2 regions of the Pectobacterium wasabiae CFBP 3304 genome follow, and region 2 is predicted to be linked to the other one. Evidence: predicted binding sites of a transcription regulator. Region 2 holds the regulator's gene; the other holds the start of a gene.
What was found. The regulator PurR, encoded in region 2, represses purine synthesis genes. The targets are predictions, from matches to a motif close to CANGCAAACGTTTGCNTG.

Region 1 (3,646 bases), 1.4 Mb from region 2:
GGCTGCCAACAGAGTTGAGGTTTTTTACTTACAGATCAGATACCTGACGTATCTGATCTGCCACTTAACTCAATAAGTTGGTATAGGTTATGAAAAGGATGTTTAACGCATTATTCGTTGTTGTTTTTGTTTGTTTTTCGTCTCTGGCGAATGCGGCAGAAAATTTACCTAACATTGTCATTCTGGCAACGGGCGGTACGATTGCGGGTTCCGCAGCGGCCAATACGCAAACCACTGGGTACAAGGCTGGGGCGCTGGGCGTAGAGACGCTGATTCAAGCGGTGCCTGAGCTGAAAACGCTTGCCAATATTAAAGGTGAGCAGGTTGCCAGCATCGGCAGTGAAAATATGACCAGCGATGTGTTGTTAACGCTGAGCAAGCGCGTGAACGAGCTGCTGGCCCGCAGCGATGTTGATGGCGTGGTCATTACGCACGGTACGGATACGCTCGACGAATCGCCTTATTTTCTGAACCTGACAGTGAAAAGTGACAAACCGGTCGTTTTTGTCGCTGCGATGCGTCCGGCAACGGCAATCAGTGCCGACGGCCCGATGAACCTGTACGGTGCAGTAAAAGTGGCTACGGATAAAAACTCTCGTGGCCGTGGGGTGCTGGTGGTGCTGAACGATCGTATCGGTTCTGCCCGTTTCATCAGCAAAACCAACGCCTCTACACTGGATACCTTTAAAGCGCCAGAAGAAGGTTATCTCGGCGTGATTATCGGTGACAAAGTGTACTACCAGACGCGTCTGGATAAAGTTCACACTACACGCTCTGTGTTTGACGTGACTAACATCGATAAACTGCCTGCCGTCGACATTATTTATGGCTATCAGGACGATCCAGAATATATGTATGATGCCTCTATCAAGCATGGTGTAAAAGGTATCGTATATGCTGGCATGGGAGCGGGTAGCGTATCCAAGCGTGGCGATGCCGGCATCCGTAAAGCGGAAAGCAAAGGTGTTGTGGTTGTGCGTTCCAGCCGTACTGGCAGCGGTATCGTACCACCGGACGCTGGCCAACCTGGTCTGGTTGCCGATTCTCTAAGCCCGGCAAAATCACGTATTCTGCTGATGCTGGCACTGACGAAAACGACGAACCCAGCCGTGATCCAGGATTACTTCCACGCTTATTAAGCGTCTGAGCGGTTTTTAGTGTGATAGCCCCGCCTTTAAACGCGGGGCTTTTTATACCCGTCATACTTCAAGCTGCATGTGCGTTGGCGTCGTTACTCGGCACACTGGCGTGTACCTCGCCCCGTTGGGGCCGCTGCAAGCAGCGTTCAAACCTGCCTCTGGTAGGTTTGTCAGTCACCCGAATCACTTACTTGAGTAAGCTCATCGGGATGCCCTCGCTCGCCGCCTTCCTGCAACTCGAATTATTTAGGGTATATTTCCTGTCATTCAATTTTTACTTTTAGTTATTCAACTTTTCGTTTCCACTGAGAAGTCACTTCCCTCTCTGTTGATTTTATCGGTATGATTCAGCCCACGACAAAGCAGGTAATCACCCTATTTATCTTTGATACCCGAAATCGTTCGCGTTGCAGGATAACCAATGTACATGCAGCCTGAAATATGACGGAACGGGTGAGTAAAAAAGAAGGATTCGTCATTACATGACACACCCCATTTTTATGGTTGGTGCCAGAGGCTGTGGAAAGACTACGGTAGGGCATCAACTGGCACAGGCGTTAGGATATGACTTTGTCGATACTGACCTGTTTATGCAGCAGACGACCAATATGACGGTGGCTGATGTGGTGGCGCAGGAAGGATGGCACGGTTTTCGTCAGCGTGAAAGTCTGGCGCTTCAGCAGGTGACGTCCAACCGCTACATCGTTGCGACTGGCGGCGGTATGGTATTGGCTGAAGCCAATCGACGTTTTATGCATGACCAAGGTATTGTCATTTACCTCCATGCGAATGCCGAATTGCTGGCTCAGCGATTGGAGGAAAACCCGCAGGATAACCAGCGGCCTACGCTGACAGGTCGCCCGATTGCAGAGGAAATGGCCGATGTGCTGGCCGCGCGCGAAGCGCTTTATCGCGGTGTTGCGCATCACGTTATTGATGCGTCGCAGACGCCGGAAGCCATTGTGGCAAGCGTGTTGAAGGCACTGCGTTCGTCGGCAGCGTAGGGTGGTAAACGGGACACTGGTAAAATAATCATCAGTCAGTGTTACTGAGCACTAACTTTCAATGAATAGATCGTGACAGTGGCGCGACTCTCCTTTTAAGATGAATTTCCTGAATTTTTCGACGATAGGTGCCGCGCTATGCTGAATGTAAATGAGTATTTTGCAGGGAAGGTCAAGTCAATCGGTTTTGAAGGCGATAGCATTGGCCGCGCCAGTGTCGGTGTTATGGATGCGGGTGAGTACACGTTTGGAACCGGACAACCGGAAGAAATGACGGTCATCACCGGGGCATTGAAAGTGCTGTTGCCCGGCGCACCGGATTGGCAGGTTTTCACACCGGGAGAAACGTTTTTCGTTCCGGGAAAAAGCGAGTTCAATTTACAGGTGGTCGAACCGACTTCTTATTTGTGTAAGTATCTGTAATACCTATTTATATTCTATATCCCAAGTCATTCAAGTTTCAGGGCAACGTGTTAGCGTTTTGAACAACACACATGCAACTTGAAATATGATGGGTATACATCGTTCTCGCCGCGCTATGTACTACATGACGCGGCGTTTTTTATACTGATTCTGCACTATCTCCTTTATCCTCATTTTTAACCCCACCTTGCTATCACGCTTTTCTGCCATTCTTTCTCCCTGTAATGATAAATAATGCTGCGAAAGTGTTATGTAGTTCAAATAATGAACCCAAAGGTATTTAAAAGGTATTATTAATTGGTATTTTAAAGGTGTACCTTACTCTGTCATGAAGGATGTAAATATGAAAACTACAGCAAAGTTGTCGTTCATGATGTTCGTTGAATGGTTTATCTGGGGAGCCTGGTTCGTTCCACTCTGGCTGTATCTGAGTAAAAGTGGGTTCACAGCGGGTGAAATCGGCTGGTCGTATGCCTGTACCGCCATTGCCGCTATTTTATCGCCGATTCTGGTGGGGTCACTTACCGACCGCTTCTTTGCTGCGCAAAAGGTGCTGGCGGTGCTGATGTTCGCCGGAGCGATACTGATGTATCTGGCGGCGCAGCAAACTGAATTTATGTATTTCTTCCCGCTGCTGTTGGCGTATTCATTAACCTACATGCCCACTATCGCGTTGACTAACAGTATTGCGTTCTCCCACGTTGGTGACGTGGAACGGGATTTCCCACGTATCCGTGTATTGGGAACGATTGGCTGGATTGCCTCCGGTATCGTATGCGGCTTTCTGCCGACGTGGCTTGGGTTTAGCGATATTTCTCCCACTAATATTCCGTTGCTGATTACCGCCGCCAGCTCTGCGTTACTCGGTTTCTTTGCCTTTTTCCTGCCAGATACGCAGCCAAAAAGTACTGGCAAGTTGGATGTTAAAGTCATGCTGGGGCTGGATGCGATTGTGTTGCTGAAAGACAAAAACTTTCTGGTGTTTTTTGTCTGCTCCTTCCTGTTCGCGATGCCGCTGGCGTTTTATTACATTTTTGCCACTGGTTTCCTTACCGAAGTTGGTATGAAAAACGCGACAGG
Region 2 (3,646 bases):
AACCGGTTGAGTTAGCGCCGATGGTATGCAGCAGGAACAGCCCATTTGGCTTTAGGCTGCGGCGTACAATACGAAAGTAGTTATCATAGTTGCGTGGCCCGACGTGCTCAAACATGCCTACCGATACTATTCGGTCAAATTGCCGATCGAGATCGCGGTAATCTTGTCGCCTGATGAGGACGTCCAAATTTTGACAGCGCTGCTGCGCCAGCATCTGTTGTTCTTTGGAAATGGTGATGCCGTAAACGGAAACACCGTAGCGGCGCGCCGCAAATTCGGCAAGTCCACCCCAACCGCAACCGATATCCAGCAGCGTCATCCCTGATTTTAGCTGGAGTTTTTCACAAAGCAGGGTGAGTTTGTCTTCCTGCGCCTGTTCCAGCGTTTGCGCTTGTTTCCAGTAAGCGCAGGAATATTGCATGTAAGGATCCAACATCAGGGCAAAAAGGTCATTACCCAAATCGTAATGCAGCTCGCCGACCACTCGGGCACGTCTGCGGGACTGCAAATTGGTGATGCGGGAAATGGCGACTCGCGTAAGATCGTGCAAGCGGCGAGGTAATGTATTTTCTAGTCCTGCGCGCAGGACACGATGGAAAAACATATCCAACCGTTCACACTCCCACCATCCGTCCATATAGCTTTCACCTAACCCCAATGAACCTTCCTGCAAGACGCGTTTAAAAAAACTGGTATTGATCACGTGGATGTCAAAAGGACGAGAGCCGTTAATGGTGATATCCGCAGCGGTTAGCCTTTCCTGCATGATTTTGAACCAGGGCGAGGTATGGCTACGCTGTTCTTTTGCATAAGGTGTACCCATGATGTCTCCTAAATTTTTCACGTGTGAAAGTATGGAAAAACATACCTGGACAGCACTTACCGCAGCCGATGTATCGGCTGTCACCAGAGAAAAATGAAGAAGAAATTTGCGCGTAAACGGGGTGCCCATTGGCAAAAAATGCGTACCTGTTTACCGAAGTGCGGCCATCACTATTTTGGGTTTTATCAGTGAAACTGAAACGCAAAGTTCAGTTTAGAGTCGCTTCAGCCAATATACAAGAGAATTGGCTGAAGCAGAGAGGGAAAGCGGATAGGTATAAGAAAATCGTGTGTGTTGAATTGTCGAGGTTAGCGGCGATAATCGCGGAACGGGCCGTCGGCAACCGAGCGGCGCTCAATCAGCGTCGGATGCACTTCAATGACGTGTGCATCTTCGCGCTTGCTGGTAATACGATCCAGCAACATAGAGAAGGCGGATTGGCCCAGACGCTCTTTCGGCTGATGGATGGTGGTTAGTGCCGGTGTAAAGAACCGTGCGTGACGCACATTGTCATAACCGATCACCGAAATATCCTGTGGTACACGTAACCCCAATTCGTCTGCCGCACAAATGGCACCCATCGCCATGATGTCGCCACCACAGAATACGGCGGTGGGCCGCTGTTTTTGCGCGAGAATCTGATGCATGGCTTTATAACCGGATTCCGGTTCAAAATCGCCTCGCACGACCCATTCATCGCGCACGGCGATGTCGGCTTCCTTCAACGCTTTTAAAAAGCCAAGGTAGCGTCCGTTGCCCGTGTTGCGCTCTTGTATTCCTGGGATGGCACCGATATCCCGATGGCCGCGTTCAATCAGATAGCGACCCGCCATATAGCCGCCTTCAAAGGCGTTATCGATGATGGTATCGGTGAAATCGCTGTGCATTTGTCCCCAGTCCATGACGACCATGGGAATGCTGCGATAATCTTCCAACATGCCCAAGAGTTCTGGCGGGTATTCGGCACACATGACCAGCAGGCCGTCGACGCGTTTTTGCGCCAGCATCGAGAGATAAGCGCGCTGTTTGCCGATGTCGTTATGAGAATTACACAGCACCAGCGTGTAGCCTTTGGCATAACAACTGTTTTCGACTGCTTCAATGATCTCAGCGAAATAGGGTGCTTCGCTGGATGTGGCCAGCAAGCCGATAGATTTAGTGTGATTAACTTTGAGGCTGCGGGCGACGGCGCTGGGCGAGTAGTGCAATTCCTTGATTGCTGCCCTGACGGCTGCCTTAGTCTCTTCGGCGACGAAACGTGTTTTATTAATCACGTGCGATACGGTTGTGGTGGAAACGCCAGCACGTTTTGCCACATCTTTAATCGTTGCCATCTAAAAATGACTCCTGAACTTACCTGTTACAGACGTAAGTATATTGTTAATCGTTTGCCTACGTTTAAAGTTCTTCTTCTAAGCTAAAAAACAGGATTTCAGAAGGAGAGTGCCGAATGTTATACCGAAGGGATCTGGCTTGACGTTTTTCGACTGATACGCAGCGCTTTCATAAACAGCGGATTGTGTCCGATTTATCATGAAAGTGAAAGGGCTAATTTATACTATTAGTGATGCATTCGTCGGAGATTTTTCGCTAGAATTATGAAAGAATCGTAATAACCCTATTATTTGTGGCTTTAACTGCCCTGTGGGTTCTGCTGCAAATGGTGGTGTCTTTTTTTCAGAGGAAGTTTCAGATGAAACTTGTTCGCTAATAAGGAGTGGTTTATGGATACAAATCTGAAGATGTCTCTGCTGACAACCGTTGGCTCGTTGGCCGTGATCATCGCATTTAGCTTTGTTGCGGTGCTGAACTAACCGCTCGGTGCTTCCGCATTAGTTAAGCACGCAGACACGTTTGTGGTGCATAAAACGTGTCTGCATCACTGCTGTTCGACGTAGGTTGCCCCTATCTCTTAACGAATAGTCTGTGGTGTCACCACGCGCCGCGCTCCAACATAGTGCTCCTGCCAATAGTCCTCACTCAGTTTGCTGATACGAATATCTGAGCCTGTACGCGGCGACTGGATAAATTTGCCTTCTCCCAAATAAACCCCGACATGATCGGCTGCCCCACGATTGTTGATGCGGAAGAAGACCAGGTCGCCACTTTCCAGTTCACTCTTTTTAATCGGAGCGGCATCGCGCAGATGGTACATTTCGTTCGCGGTACGTGGGATTTGGATCTTAACGACATCTTTATACGCATAATAGACCAGTCCGCTACAGTCGAATCCGGTAAAAGGAGATGAACCGCCCCAGTGGTAAGGTTTACCGATCTGGCTCATCAACTTATTCATTGCTGTCGTTTTGGCGTGCTGATAGCGTTTTTTGTGTGCCGCGCTCAGCGTCATCCCTTTTTCTGTGGTTGGTGGGTCTTTATCCACTTTCCCTTTGAGTACGGTCTTCTTCAGCCCGGTTTTGACTCTGGCCTGTGCGATTGTCTGCCTATCGTTTTCAGGCTTCAGCTTTTTAAGGTTTTTTTTCACTAGCGCTGGTGTGCTACCTTGCGTCCGTGATGGCGTCTTTTCTGCCGATTTGTTAGCCGTGCGAGGTTTGGCCTTATTGCTGACTGCGATGGGTTCTGGTTTTTTGCTTTTGATTGGCGTCGGTGATTTAGCATTACCCTTTGTTTGACGACCTTTCTTATTCGTTTCTTCAACGGCGCTTTTCTTCGGTGCAGAATGCGGGGTATGCGGCGCAGCCTGAACGATGTTCAGGGATAGGTTGCTGAAAAATAATATAAAAAGAGTAATAAATAAGCGCATAATAAAAGTGACCGAACATAATCCTTAACTCGCTCAATCCGCACAGTATTCCTGAAAAC

Region 1: the regulator PurR is predicted to act here: its motif matches at 1,531-1,548, upstream of aroL (shikimate kinase AroL).

The regions. Positions count from the first base shown of each region.
Region 1 is NZ_CP015750.1:3,129,293-3,132,938, forward strand. Features, by position in the region: gene A7983_RS14130 (type II asparaginase) at 90-1,139, shown strand; gene aroL (shikimate kinase AroL) at 1,622-2,143, shown strand; gene ppnP (pyrimidine/purine nucleoside phosphorylase) at 2,282-2,566, shown strand; gene A7983_RS14145 (nucleoside permease) at 2,910-3,646, shown strand, end outside.
Region 2 is NZ_CP015750.1:4,562,162-4,565,807, reverse strand. Features, by position in the region: gene cfa (cyclopropane fatty acyl phospholipid synthase) at 1-823, opposite strand, end outside; gene purR (HTH-type transcriptional repressor PurR) at 1,132-2,157, opposite strand; gene cydH (cytochrome bd-I oxidase subunit CydH) at 2,548-2,637, shown strand; gene A7983_RS20730 (C40 family peptidase) at 2,736-3,587, opposite strand.